One region of the Parazoarcus communis genome, then DNA from elsewhere that is predicted to be linked to it. Evidence: riboswitches for the same ligand, from Rfam matches in the RefSeq annotation. Region 1 holds a riboswitch; the other holds the start of a gene.
The links. Region 1 has a riboswitch for glycine ahead of gcvT (glycine cleavage system aminomethyltransferase GcvT). Riboswitches for the same ligand answer to the same signal wherever they lie in the genome.
Positions count from the first base shown of each region.

Region 2: linked by a shared signal. The riboswitch ahead of CEW83_RS02055 (trimeric intracellular cation channel family protein) and the one ahead of gcvT (glycine cleavage system aminomethyltransferase GcvT) in region 1 are both predicted to bind glycine.

Region 1 covers NZ_CP022187.1:1,115,685-1,122,494, reverse strand. Annotated here, with positions in the region: gene gcvP (aminomethyl-transferring glycine dehydrogenase) at 1-2,761, opposite strand, end outside; gene gcvH (glycine cleavage system protein GcvH) at 2,829-3,212, opposite strand; gene gcvT (glycine cleavage system aminomethyltransferase GcvT) at 3,322-4,413, opposite strand; glycine riboswitch at 4,579-4,668, opposite strand; gene CEW83_RS05195 (SurA N-terminal domain-containing protein) at 4,850-6,742, shown strand.
Region 2 covers NZ_CP022187.1:418,401-425,210, forward strand. Annotated here, with positions in the region: gene CEW83_RS02040 (DUF5602 domain-containing protein) at 1-302, shown strand, start outside; gene CEW83_RS02045 (CYTH domain-containing protein) at 388-936, opposite strand; gene CEW83_RS02050 (DUF2157 domain-containing protein) at 1,071-2,105, opposite strand; glycine riboswitch at 2,325-2,419, shown strand; gene CEW83_RS02055 (trimeric intracellular cation channel family protein) at 2,580-3,248, shown strand; gene CEW83_RS02060 (DUF1326 domain-containing protein) at 3,513-4,127, shown strand; gene CEW83_RS02065 (DUF2182 domain-containing protein) at 4,115-4,906, shown strand; gene CEW83_RS02070 (hypothetical protein) at 5,324-6,019, shown strand; gene CEW83_RS02075 (FlgO family outer membrane protein) at 6,016-6,585, shown strand; gene CEW83_RS21570 (hypothetical protein) at 6,699-6,810, opposite strand, start outside.

The sequences.
Region 1 (6,810 bases):
GGGTGTAGGGTCGATCCCAGTCGCCCATGACGTCCGCCTGTGTATGCGGTGCGTTCCTGAGCGGGTTGTTGTCCGCCCCCCAGGTGCCGTTCTCGATCTGACGCACTTCCTCGCGAATCGCGATCATGGCGTCGATGAAGCGGTCGATCTCGGCCAGATCCTCGGATTCGGTCGGCTCGACCATGATCGTCCCCGCGACCGGGAAGGACATGGTCGGTGCATGGAAACCGTAGTCCATCAGACGCTTGGCGATATCGACTTCGGTGATGCCAGTCGCGGCCTTGATCGGGCGGATGTCGAGGATGCACTCATGCGCGACCCGACCCTTGCTGCCGGTGTAGAGCACCGGGTAATGCGCGCCGAGTCGGTTGGCGAGGTAGTTGGCATTGAGGATCGCCACTTCGGTCGCGCGCTTGAGTCCACTGCCGCCCATCATCGCGATGTACATCCACGAGATCGGCAGGATGCTGGCCGAGCCGAAGGGTGCAGCAGAGACGGCGCCCTGGCCCTTGTGCTCGCGCTCCGCTTCGCCCGTGGGGGCGACGACGTGGTCGGCCATGAAGGGGGCGAGGTGGGCCGCGAGGCCGATCGGACCCATGCCCGGGCCGCCACCGCCGTGCGGAATGCAGAAGGTCTTGTGCAGGTTCATGTGCGACACGTCGGCACCGATGGAGGCGGGCGAGGTGAGGCCGACCTGCGCATTGAGGTTGGCGCCGTCCATGTACACCTGGCCGCCATTTTCATGCACGACGGCGCAGATCTCGCGGATCGACTCTTCGAATACGCCGTGTGTCGACGGGTAGGTGATCATCAGCGCGGCCAGTTCATTGCTGTGCTGGGCGGCCTTGGCCTTGAGGTCAGTCACGTCGACGTTGCCGCGCTCGTCGCAGTCCACGACGACCACTTTCATGCCACACATCTGTGCGGTGGCAGGGTTGGTGCCGTGCGCGGATCTCGGGATCAGACAGACCTTGCGCTGGGTGTCGCCACGGCTGGCATGGTAGCGGGCGATGGCGACGAGACCGGCGTATTCGCCTTGCGCACCCGAGTTGGGCTGCATGCAGATTGCGGGAAAGCCGGTCACGGCGCGCAGGTAGTCGGCCAGCCCTTCGATCATCTGCAGGTAACCCGTTGCCTGTTCACGCGGCGCGAAGGGGTGCAGATTGGCAAACTCCGGCCAGGTCACCGGAATCATCTCGCTGGTGGCGTTCAGCTTCATCGTACAGGAGCCGAGCGAGATCATCGAATGGTCGAGCGCGAGGTCGCGGTTCTGCAGCTTCTTGAGGTAGCGCAGCATCTCGTGTTCGGTGTGGTGAGTGTTGAACACCGGGTGCGAGAGCACCGCGTCCGTGCGCAACAGGCCCGCCGGGATGGCGCCGCCAGCCTGTGCGACGCTGACGTCGAGCGCGTCGACATTGGCGGTGGCGCCGAAGCAGCCCAGCACGGTCTGAATGTCTTCCCGGGTCGTGGTTTCATCGACCGATACACCGATCGAGGTGGCCGACGCATGACGCAGGTTGTAACCGGCGGTGTCTGCGGCGGTCAGGATCTGCGCGGTGTGAACACCCGTATCGACTTCAATGGTGTCGAAGAAACTTGCGCTTGCGAGCTTGAAGCCGGCAGCACGCAGGCCTTCGGCGAGGATGGCAGCGTGGCGGTGAATGCGCGCAGCGATGGTCTTCAGCCCTTGCTGTCCATGGTAGACCGCGTAGAAGCCGGCCATGTTGGCCAGCAGTACCTGCGAGGTGCAGATATTGGAGTTGGCCTTCTCGCGACGGATGTGCTGCTCGCGGGTCTGCAGTGCCATGCGCAGCGCGGTATTGCCACGGGCGTCCTTGGACACGCCGATGATGCGGCCCGGCATCGAGCGCACATGCGCCTCACGGGTGGCAAAGAAGGCAGCGTGCGGGCCGCCGAAGCCCATCGGCACGCCGAAACGCTGGGCCGAGCCGAGCGCGATGTCGGCGCCGAGCGAGCCCGGGCTCTTGAGCAGCACCAGCGCCATCAGGTCCGAGGCCACGGCAACGACGGCACCTTTCGCCTTCAGTGCAGCGATAGGGGCCGCAAGGTCAGCAACTGCGCCATGAGCATTCGGGTACTGCAGCAGCGCGCCGAACACATCGTGCTCGCCGGCGCTGGCCGCATCGCCGAACACGAGTTCGTAGCCGAAGAAATGCGCACGGGTGCGCACCACGTCGATGGTCTGCGGGAAGGTGGCCGCATCGACAAAGAAGGCGTTGGATTTCGACTTCGATACGCGGCGCGCCATGGTCATGGCTTCGGCTGCGGCGGTGGCTTCGTCCAGCAGCGAGGCGTTGGCCAGCTCCAGCCCGGTGAGGTCGATCACCATCTGCTGATAGTTCAGCAGTGCCTCGAGACGGCCCTGGGCGATCTCGGCCTGGTACGGGGTGTAGGCGGTGTACCAGCCCGGGTTCTCCATCACGTTGCGCAGGATCACCGCGGGCGTGTGGGTGCCGTAGTAACCGGCGCCGATCATCGAGCGCTTGACGACGTTCTTCTCCGCCAGCTTGCGCAGGGCTGCCAGCGCAACATGCTCGGGCTGGGGCTCGGCCAGCGGCAGCGGCGCCTCAAGGCGGATGGCGGCCGGAACCGTCTGCTCGATGAGGGCATCGACGTCGGGCAGGCCGATGGCTGCACACATCTGAGCGATCTCGTCGGCATTGGGGCCGATGTGACGATGGATGAAGGCATCGCGCTGCTCAAGCTGCGCAAGCGGGGCGGAGAGGAGGGTGTCTGTCATGTCGGATACGGCTGGCAAGGTGGTGCGGAGCGGCTGGCAGACACCTGGCGGTGTCTGCCGAGGCGTCTTACTGAGCGGTTTCGGCGGTGTAGCCGGCCGCGTCGAGCAGGCCGTCAACATCGGCTGCATTGGCGGGCTTGAGCTTGAACAGCCAGGCGCTGTAAGCGTCGGCGTTGACGCTCTCGGGCGCATCGGCAACGTCCTGGTTGGCAGCGATGACCTCACCGGCGACTGGTGCGTAGATGTCGGAGGCGGCCTTGACCGACTCGATCACTGCGCAGGCTTCCTTGGCTGCAAGCTGGCGACCGGCTTCGGGGAGTTCGAGGAAGACCACGTCGCCGAGCGCTTCCTGAGCGTGGTCGGTGACACCGATGGTCAGGCTGCCGTCGGCTTCGACGCGGATCCATTCATGGGAGGTGGTGTACTTGAGATCAGCGGGGACGTTGCTCATGGGAATCTCCAGGATGTGTTCGCAATGCGAAAAGAAATGGCGGAAACGAGGGGCTGCGGAATGGTGGTGAGATTGGCTGGCCGGCGCATGGCCGGTCAGCAATCGTAAATCAGGCGACGGCCTTGCCGTTGCGTGCGAAGGGCAGGCGAACGGCGCGGGCCTTGAGCAGTTTGCCCCGCACCTCGACTTCGACGGCGTCGCCGGCTTCGACTTCAAGCGGCAGGCGGGCGAACGCAATCGATTTTTCCAGCGTCGGCGAGAAGCTGCCGCTGGTGGTTTCGCCTTCACCGGCTTGCGTGACCACCTTCATGTGCGAGCGCAGCACACCCTTGTCCTCGAGAATGAGGCCCAGCACGCGACGGCTGGCAGGTTGGGCAAGGAGTGCTGCCTTGCCGACGAAATCGCGCGACTCGTCCTTGAAATCGACGGTCCAGCTCAGGCCTGCGTTCAAGGGCGACACTTCTTCGTTCATGTCCTGGCCGTAAAGGTTCATGCCGGCCTCAAGGCGCAGCGTGTCGCGTGCGCCGAGCCCGCAGGGCGCAACGCCCGCAGCGGTCAGGGCGACCCAGGCTGCCGCGGCCTGGTCGGCAGGCAGTGCGATCTCGAAGCCGTCTTCGCCGGTGTAGCCGGTACGGCCGACAAAGATGTCGCCGATGGCTGCGCCCGAGAAGGGCTTGAGCGGCTCGCTCGCGGCACGCAGTGCGGGCAGCGCCTGCCAGGTCTTCTCACGTGCGTTCGGACCCTGCACAGCGATCATGGCCAGATCGCGGCGGGCATTGAGGCTGACGTTGGCGCCGGTGCCTGCAATCTGCTTGCGCATCCAGGCCACGTCCTTGTCGGCGGTGCCGGCGTTGACCACGATGCGGTAAGTGGTGTCGGACAGACGGTAGACGATGAGGTCGTCGATCACGCCACCGTTCTCATTGAGCATGCACGAGTACAGCGCCTTGCCCGGTTCCTTGAGTTTGGCGACGTCGTTGGCGAGCAGGCGGCGCAGACAGGGGGTGGCGTCAGCGCCATCGAGATCGAGCGACAGCATGTGCGAAACGTCGAACATGCCGGCGTCGCGACGCACTGCATGGTGCTCTTCGATCTGCGAGCCGTAATTGACCGGCATGTCCCAGCCGGCGAAGTCGACCATGCGAGCGCCTGCGGCGACATGGGTGGCGTGAAGAGGGGTCTGTCTGACGGGTGCGTTCATGGAGGCTCCGGGCAAGTAAACGAAAAAAGGGGCGAAGCCGGCATGATGCCTGTTCGCCCCATCTGTCCCTTGTACCTGAGAGATTCCAGCACGGTGTGCCGGGTGCCCCTTCGGTGGATGTGCAGCCGGCTCTCGCACGTACTCACATCGCTCTCCAGAATTTCCATGCTGTGCGCGGTCCTTTTGCCTGAGCGATTCCGGGGGGTTACGCCTTCGGCGACTCTCTACGGGAGAGTGCTCTCCCGCGCAACGTGGCGGAAGATAGCATCCCGCGGGGCCGGGTCGCAACAGCAATTTGCGAGTGCGTGGCCTTGAGCGAGCGCTGCCGGTCGCGGTCATGCAGTCAGCCATCGGCCAGGATGCGCTACACTCCCGCCTCTGGCGCAAGCCTCACCGGTTTTGGCCACCCCATTTTTTAGTTTTCACGGAAATCGAGATGTTCGAGGCTGTCCGCACCAACCCACGCGTCGCACAGGTCATTCTGGCCCTTCTTATCGTTCCCTTCGCCTTCTTCGGCCTGGATTCGTACTTTACGGACGGACCGGGCGGGGGCGAGGTTGCAACTGTCGGTGGCACGCCGATCATGGCGGTGGAGTTCGACCAGGCGCTGCGCGAGCAGCAGGACCGCCTGCGCAATTCCTCCGACGGTCCGGTGGATCGCAGTCTGCTTGAGTCCGAGGCCCTGCGTCGCGCGGTGATCGAGAACCTGGTCAATCGCCGGGTGCTTGCACTTTATGCGGCAGAGAACCGCTTGGTAGTGACGCCCGCCCAGTTGCAGCAGACCATTTCCGAAGTGCCTTCGTTTCAGCAGGACGGCCGCTTCTCGCTCGAGCGTTACGAGGCGCTGCTGCGTGCCCAGGGGATGACGCCAGCGATGTTCGAAGCTCGTCTGGCTCAGGACGTACGGGTTCAGCAGCTGGCTCTGCCGGTGGGTGAGGGCTCGTTCGCTGCGGTCGCGTCGGCCTCGCGCTTCCTCTCGGCGCAGCTTGAAGAGCGTGAGGTCAGCGAGCTGAAATTCCCGGTCAGCCGCTTCGCGAGCGAAGTGAAGCTGACCGACGAAGCGGTGCAGAAATACTACGATGCCAACGGCGCGAGCTTCGAGCGCCCGGCCCGGGTGAAGGTCGAGTACGTGGTTTTCGATGAAGCCGCACTGCAGCAGCAGGTCAGCGTGAGCGACGAAGAGATCAAGGCCTTCTATGAGGAGAACCGCAGTCGCTTCGGTCAGCCTGAAGAGCGTCAGGCACGTCACATCCTGATCCAGGTCGCGGCCGATGCGGACGAAGAGACGGTCAAGAAGGCGCGTGCTCAGGCTGACGATATCCGCGCCCGCCTGAAGAAGGACCCGAGCCAGTTCGAAGCGCTTGCCGAGGAGTTTTCGCAGGATCCGGGCTCGTCATCGCGTGGTGGCGACCTGGGTTACTTCGGCCGCGGGATGATGGTGCAGGCGTTCGAGGATGCGGCTTTCTCCCAGGCCAAGGGTGAGATCGGTGAAGTGGTTCGCTCCGACTTCGGCTTCCACATCATCCAGGTCAGCAACATTCGCGCTGAGAGCACCCGTCCGTTCGAGGCCGTGCGTGAAGAACTGCGTGCCGAGCTGAGCAAGCAGGCGGCAGGACGCCGCTTCGCGGAGCTGGCCGAGCAGTTTTCCAACATCGTCTACGAGCAGGCTGACAGCCTCAAGCCGGTCGCCGACCTGCTCAAGCTGCCGATTCAGAAGAGCGACTGGGTGCCCCGTGACGCCGAAGCTCTCGGCACCCATCGCAACGCACAGCTGATCGAGGCCGTGTTTTCCGATGATGCGGTCAAGCATCGCCGCAATACGCAGGCGATCGAAGTGGGTGGCAATACCCTGATCTCCGCCCGTGTCACGGACTATGAGGCCGCTCAGCGCCCGCCGCTGGAAGAGGTGAAGTCTGCGATCGAGAAGCAGCTGATCACCGAAGAGGCGGGCCGTATGGCTGCCGAGGCCGGTGCGGCCGCACTGGCTGCGCTGCAGAAGGGCGAGTCGGTCGACGGCGAGTGGCTTGCCACGCGCAAGCTGCAGCGCGGCGCACCTGCGCTGCCGGGCAATGCGATGCAGGCGGTGTTCTCGGCCTCGAGCGTGAAGCTGCCGGCCTATGCGGGTGTCGCCCAGTTTGGTGAGGGTTACTCAATCTATCGTATTGAGTCGATCAACCGCCCGACGCTTGCAGCCGACGACCCCCGGGTTGCGGCCGTCGTGAGTCAGTATTCACGCGTACTTGCTGAACGTGACTTCGCCGGTCTGGTTGCCGAGCTTCGCCGGCGCTACGAGGTTTCAATCAATCTGCCTGCTGTGCAGACCAATTAAGGGCGCGCCGCTACCTGCACTTCAGGGTAGCGGGTCTTGAGTATCGGGGGGCACGGTTTGTTGCCCGT
Region 2 (6,810 bases), 700 kb from region 1:
GTTACATTCTGCCGCCCGGTACGGCGAAGTCGAAGATGGGGGCGCATGCGGTCAACCCGGCAGGCGGGGAGTTTCAGCAGCAGCCATTCAACGCGGCGTTCATCTACGGCTATTACAACAAACGGCTGACCTTCATCGAGCCGATGGTCTCGCTGGCGTATCTGAAATCGAAACCGTCAGTTTCGCTGCCGGTGTCACGGCCGGCGAAGTATTCCTGGCCTGGTGCCTATCCGTCGTCGTATCGGGTTGCGTTTGACGAAGCGCACCAGGTGTATGAGATCGCGCTGGAGGATCTGCGGTAGATTGCCTGCGCGGCGCCCCGAGCGTCAGCACGATCCGGTGAACAGACCACGACCTGCTGCGCCGTCGCGTCGCTGGGGAGGCCTCTCAGGCGCTGAGCTTCAGGCCGGTCATGTTGGCTGCGCCGCCTGTACTGTGGCGGGGGCCTGGCCACCAGTGGAGATCGACGTCCTCCGGAATCTGTTGAGTCTGTGCAAGCCGGAAATTGCCGAATCGCGGGTCGGAGGTGACCTCCCTGTCGATCCAGTGGGGCAGCACGATCGGCGCGCCCTCGTGCGGCAGTTCGATCTCTGCGACGACGAGACCGGCATGCTTGCCCTCGAAGACGTCGACCTCGAAGGTCTGGGTATGAAAATGAACCAGGTAGCGTGTCTTGCGAACGATGCGATCGTTGCAGTAGGCCGACAGCATGCGGACAGCATCGGCGATGGGAATGGGGTACTCAAACTCGTCACGCGTGATGCCGGTGCGTGGCCCCTTGATGGTCAGAAAGGCACGGTCTGCGCGAATCCTGACACGCGTACTCATTGCTCCTTGTTCTTTGGCGACATAGCCCTGAACGATGTTTTCGCCCTGAGCATCCTGCAAGAACCTGATGTCGCGCACGAGGAACTTGCGTTCAATCTCGATTGCCATTTGGGGGCTGCCGCTTTTTCCTTTTGAGTAAATGGATTCTAGCAGATGACGGGTCGCCAAAATTGACCTTGATCAGAGAGGCGCGCCTCCGGCTTTTTCGCCGGGGGCGCGCCTGCCAACGGAGCATGTTCTGGTCAGGTTCGCCGTTCGACCAGCTCCCGAACCGGTGCGGGCAGCAGGGCACGCAGGCGATTGCTGATGGCGGTTTCGTGGCGCTGCCAGACGACCCCCAGATAGACGACGCCGAGACCGATGAGGGTGAGGACGACCGGAAACAGCATGCTGTCCTTGAACACTTCGTTTGCCAGGTGTGCGAGGTATCCCGCCGCGCCGAGTCCGCCGAACACGGCAAAGACTCTGCGCGAGAGGGTGGCGCCGACGGCGATCATGATCACGTTGATGCACAGGTAGATGAACTTGCTGAGCTCGCTGTCGGAGTTCATCGACGACAGTCCGCCCCAGAACGCGATGACGCCAAACAGGTAGAGCCAGAAGGCGTAGTCCCTGACGTGTCGGGTTCGTACGTCCACCCAGAATGCAAGCAGGACCATGAGCAGGCCAAACCAGAGCGAAACCAGTTTGCGCAACGCCCATCCGTGGTCGGCGTCGGCCGCGAGGAAGGGGGCGAGGTCCATGCTCATGTACCAGAGCGTGACGGCAACCGGCATCACGAGGAAGGGAAGGCGATAGCGCCATAGCATGATCACTCCGCTCGCCAGGGTGGCGAACTCCATGAGCATCCAGCGCCAGTCGATGTGCGTATGGTATTCGCGGAAGACGCGGCCATCGGCCCAGAAGCCGAGGGCGGATTGCAGTCCATAGACTGCCAGCGGTGTCAGGGCGACAGCAAAGGTCGCCGTGATGCCGGCGGGGATCGGCAGGCGGTGGCGCTTGAGGAAGGACTCGGTGAGCCACAGGCCTGCACCGGCATAGGCCAGCGCGATGAAGAACAGGCCCCATCCACCGAAGCGCTCCCAGCCGATGTTCATGAACAGACTCATCGCACCGATCGCGATCAGTCCGCCAAGGTAGTAAAGGATGTGGGTGGCACGAAAACTCGGGGTATTGCTGTCCTGCGCGAGCAGGAAGGTCCAGAGCTGCTCCGCTTGCTGCTCGGTAATCAGGCCCTTCGTGGTTGCATCCTTGAGGTGGCCCCGGTTCAATTCCATGCTGACTCCCGGAAAACAAAAACGTCATTGCGCACTAGTTTGTCATACATGGGCCCGATTCTTCGAGCCGTCGGGCCGCGCGCATTCCATTCATCGAGCGCGCCCGCATCGGTCACTTTTGGTGCTGCGCAAGGAACGCGCGTATGCCCGTTTGCCTGGGGGCGCTGCCGGAGCATGCGGACTGAGATTGACACGCGGTGTGAGGTGTCACGATAATCCACGCCTTCTGCGGGAGAGAGAGCTGCGAACATGCAGTCTCCGCCGAAGGCGCAAGCTCCCATAATCGCTCAGGCATACGGAACCGCAGAGATCATTCGCCGGCTGGAGAGCAGTCGAGAGTCACCCCGGTGGCTTTCGTCTCACCGAAGGGGCTGGTCCTGAAAAGGGCTGAAACTCTCAGGTAAAAGGACAGGGGGAGAGGCGCAACGGACCACGCACGCGTGCGTGATTCGTCTTCCAATGGAGTCCCCCCTGATGTACCCGAGCCTTGCAAGCCTTTTCCAGCCCCTGGCTGCGCAAAAGGTCGACCTTCTGCTTTTAATCTATCTGATTGCCATCGCCGCCGAAGCCATGTCAGGTGCCCTTGCTGCGGGCCGCCGCAACATGGACATATTCGGTGTTGCCGTGATTGCCTTCGTGACCGCGCTTGGTGGCGGCACCATCCGGGATGTCGTGCTGGGCAATTACCCGATTGGCTGGACGCAACACCCCGCTTACGTCTATCTGGTGATCTCGGCGGGGCTGCTCACGACCTTGATCGCGCCCTACATCCACCGCATGAAGCGTGCTTTCCTGATCTTCGATGCAATGGGCCTGATTGCCTTCTCGCTGATTGGTTGCAATGTCGCCCTCAACCTTGATTACCCGATCGTGGTCGTTGTGATGTCCGGCATGTTGACCGGGATCTGCGGTGGCATTCTGCGCGACGTGCTGTGCAACCAGGTGCCGGTCGTGTTCCGGCGCGAACTCTACGCGAGCGTATCGCTCAGTGTGTGCGCCTTGTTCCTCGTGCTGCGCGCAGCGGGTGTCGATTCCGACCTCAATACCGCGATCTGCTTTGTTGGTGGCTTCATGTTCCGCATGCTTGCGATCCAGTTCAGCTGGCGCCTGCCCACCTTCTCCTACCAGCAGCGCTGGGACTAGCGCGGGCGCGTTTCCGAATGCCTGCAGGGACATGGCCACCTTGACCCCGCACCTTCCGCAAACTAGCCTTAGTAGTGTGTGTTCGATGAACTTTCAGCAAATTTGCTGAAACTCGGGCAGGTGCCAGACCTGTCGTAAGTATCGGGTCGAAAAGGCATTGTCGCATTTGATCACACTGAATCTGGTATGGCCGGTCGAGCCTGCAGGCTGACTTTCTGGCTGTCAATTGCCGCTTGATAACCCAAACCTGCAAAGGAGGACATCATGGCAAACTGGCAGATCGAAGGGCAGTACATGGAGACATGCAACTGTACCTATCTGTGCCCCTGCGCAGCGTCGAACCTGACCGCGCAGCCCACTGAAGGCGACTGCAAGGCCGCTATTGCGATGCACATCACCAAAGGGCAGAAGGACGGGCTCAAGCTCGACGGACTGTCCTTCGTCGTGATGCTGCATTCGCCGCACGCAATGGCAGAGGGCAACATCGTGGTGGGCCTGATCGTCGATGAGAGTGCGTCGGACGCGCAGGTCGAAGCGATCAGCGCTATCGCAACCGGCGCCGCCGGTGGGCCGATGGCAAATCTGGCGCCCCTGGTCGGCAGCTTGGCGGGGGTCGAGCGACGGCCGGTTACTTTTGACGTCGATGGCATGAACTTTGCCGTCAAGGCTGGTGAGTTGGTCGACCAGGCCTGCGAAGGGGTCGCCAGCGGCGTGCGTCCAGACGAGCCGCTCTTCCTCGAGAACACCGTGCATCCGGTCAACGGCCGGCTGGCGCTGGCCAAGGCGACACGCTCCATCTTCAACGTGTTCGGAATCCACTGGTCGGATACCTCCGGGACGCGTAACGCCCACTTTGCGCCCTTCGCATGGGCAGCCTGAGCGCTGTCAGCCACGGTGACGGCATCGAAGTCGTGTTGCGCAAGGATCGCTGGCTGGCGATTCTTGGGCTGGGCGCGGTGGTGTTGCTGTCGTGGCTCTACCTCTGGCACAGCGCAGCGGGAATGGATCACGCAGGTATGGCGATGGAGGGCATGCCGCGCGCCACGGACGCCACTGCGCTGCTGCTCACCTTTGTAATGTGGACGGTGATGATGGCCGGCATGATGCTTCCCAGCGCAGCCCCTGCCATCCTCATGTACGGCACCCTGGTTCGAAAGAACGGGGCGGTGGGCAAGGTCCTGCCGGGGGTGTGGGTCTTCGCGGCAGGCTATCTGCTGATGTGGACCCTGTTCAGCATCGCGGCCACGCTGCTGCAGGCGGGGCTCGAATACGCTGCGCTGCTCACGCCCGAGATGGCAACTGCGAGCGCAGGGCGTGGCGCAGCGGCCTTGATCGCAGCAGGGGTCTATCAACTGACACCGTTCAAGGAGGCCTGTCTCGGCAAGTGCCGCAACCCGCTCCAGTTTTTCATGACGCGCTGGCGTAACGGGGCGGGCGGTGCTTTCAGAATGGGGCTCGAACACGGCGCCTGGTGCGTCGGCTGTTGCTGGGCGCTGATGCTGTTGCTCTTCGTGGCCGGCGTCATGAATCTGATCTGGGTCGCCCTGATCGCCGCCTTCGTCTTCGTCGAGAAGGTGTTCCCCGGCGCGCGCATGCTTACGCGTGCCTCCAGTGCCGCACTGATCCTGGCAGGATTGTTCCTGCTTACGAGGATCTAGTTCGCAAGCTTTCCACCGTGCAGCGATGTGTCACTAAGGCGGCGTGCCTATCGCGCCCAGAACAGTCGAGGTGTCTCCATGCGCCCGACGGGGGGGCGTTCATGTGCAAATGGAACGGCCATGTCAGTCCGGATGAGTCAGTGAGTGGGCGCTTTTCGCCGGATTGTGATCGTGCTCTAAAGTGCGAATGTCATAAAGCTTATATCAATATGCCGTTAGAAAGTCAATGTGTTATTTGCATAATATTGTTTGAACCAATGATACGTTTCTGGTAGGTTCCAAATCGCTATGACATAGCCAAATTGATTGAATCTGGCATTGCTTGGCAAGATCACAGCACATGCAAGCGATGTGAATGGTTACTTACCGTGCCAGTCAGGGCGCCTGCGCTATCCCATGTTCAGGAGAAACGAGAAGATGAATAAGCAGTTGGTCGGCCTTTTTGCCGTGGCCGCGCTGATGACAGGGTGCGCCACACCGTATTCCGAAGCTCCGATATCGAGCAACTTTCCGACGACCAAGCAACTCCAGCTCAGAACTGCTGGGCATTGGACGACGATCGCGCAGGACGTCGCGAACCAGCTGACCGCCCGTCTTCCTGAGAAGGCAAAGGTCTATGTAGAGGTGCCCGCAAAGAGCACACCGTTCGAACAGGCGTTTTCTGGCCAACTGACGACTTCGCTGACCAACGCCGGTTATGCAGTGATGAAGTACCCGGACGGTGCTCTGCTGGTCGAGGTGGACACGCAGGCCGTGAAGTTCTCTGCAGAGCGGCCCCGTCACCAGTATGCCGGTACCGCGACGACGCTTGGTGCCGGTCTCTGGGCTATTCATGATGTCGTGATCAACACCTCGCCGGGTGCTGGTGCGATGCTCGGCTTTGCGGCCATCGATGCAATGACCTGGTTCAGGTCAGAGGTATCGTCCGGTGCAGCGCCGCGGACCGAGATCATTGTCAGCGCGAGCGTTTCCAACGCGAATCAGTACCTTGCACGCACGACCAGCGTCTATTACATCGCCGAGGATGATCACGGCGCGCACAGTTCGCTGTACGGTGCTGGTAGTGATAATGCAGCCCGGATGAAGACCTTTGAAGTGAAGGGGGCTGAATGATGGCGCTACGAACAATCCTCAAGGCTGCATGTGTTGCGGCGTTGAGCCTGGCAATTGCCGGCTGTGCAACGGAAACGTCGGTTGCACGAAAGGCCGCGACCTACGAGGAGGCTGCAAACAATCCGTTCGTTCCGGCCAACTACCGCGCGGCAGAAGCGCTTCTGGGGCAATTGCAGGGCAAGCTTTCGCCCGATCAGCCAATGATCATCGCGACGGTGGTCAGTATCGATGCGCTTGAGCGTTCTTCGACGCTTGGTCGTCTCGTGTCGGAGCACGTCTCGGCGCGCTTCTCGCAGGGCGGGCACAAGATGGTGGAGATGAAGTTCCGCAACAACGTCTACATGGTGCGGGACCAGGGCGAGATGATGCTGACGCGTGAGATCCGCGATATCGCAAAGTCACATGACGCCCAAGCCGTGATCGTCGGTACGTATGGCGAGAGCAGCGATTTCATTTTCGTCAATCTGAAGGTGATTGACCCCGGTACGAACGTCGCGCTCGCGGTGCACGACTATGCACTCCCGGTCGACGCCAATACGAAGGCGATGCTGCGCGCCGCGCGCTGAGTTGGCTGCGGCAGAATGCCGATCCGCAACAAACCTGGTCGCGTTTGCGGCGCCCAGGTTTGTTGCGGATTCTTCGTTTCAGGAGCGCTCCAGCAAGGGCTTCCTGCCTCAAGTCACTGCTGGATGGACTGGATGTAGTAGGCGAGTTCGAGGATTCTGCCGCGTACGACTTTTTCGTACTCGCCAGCATAGCCACGGGGCGTGCCCGGTTGGTCCATCAGGTAG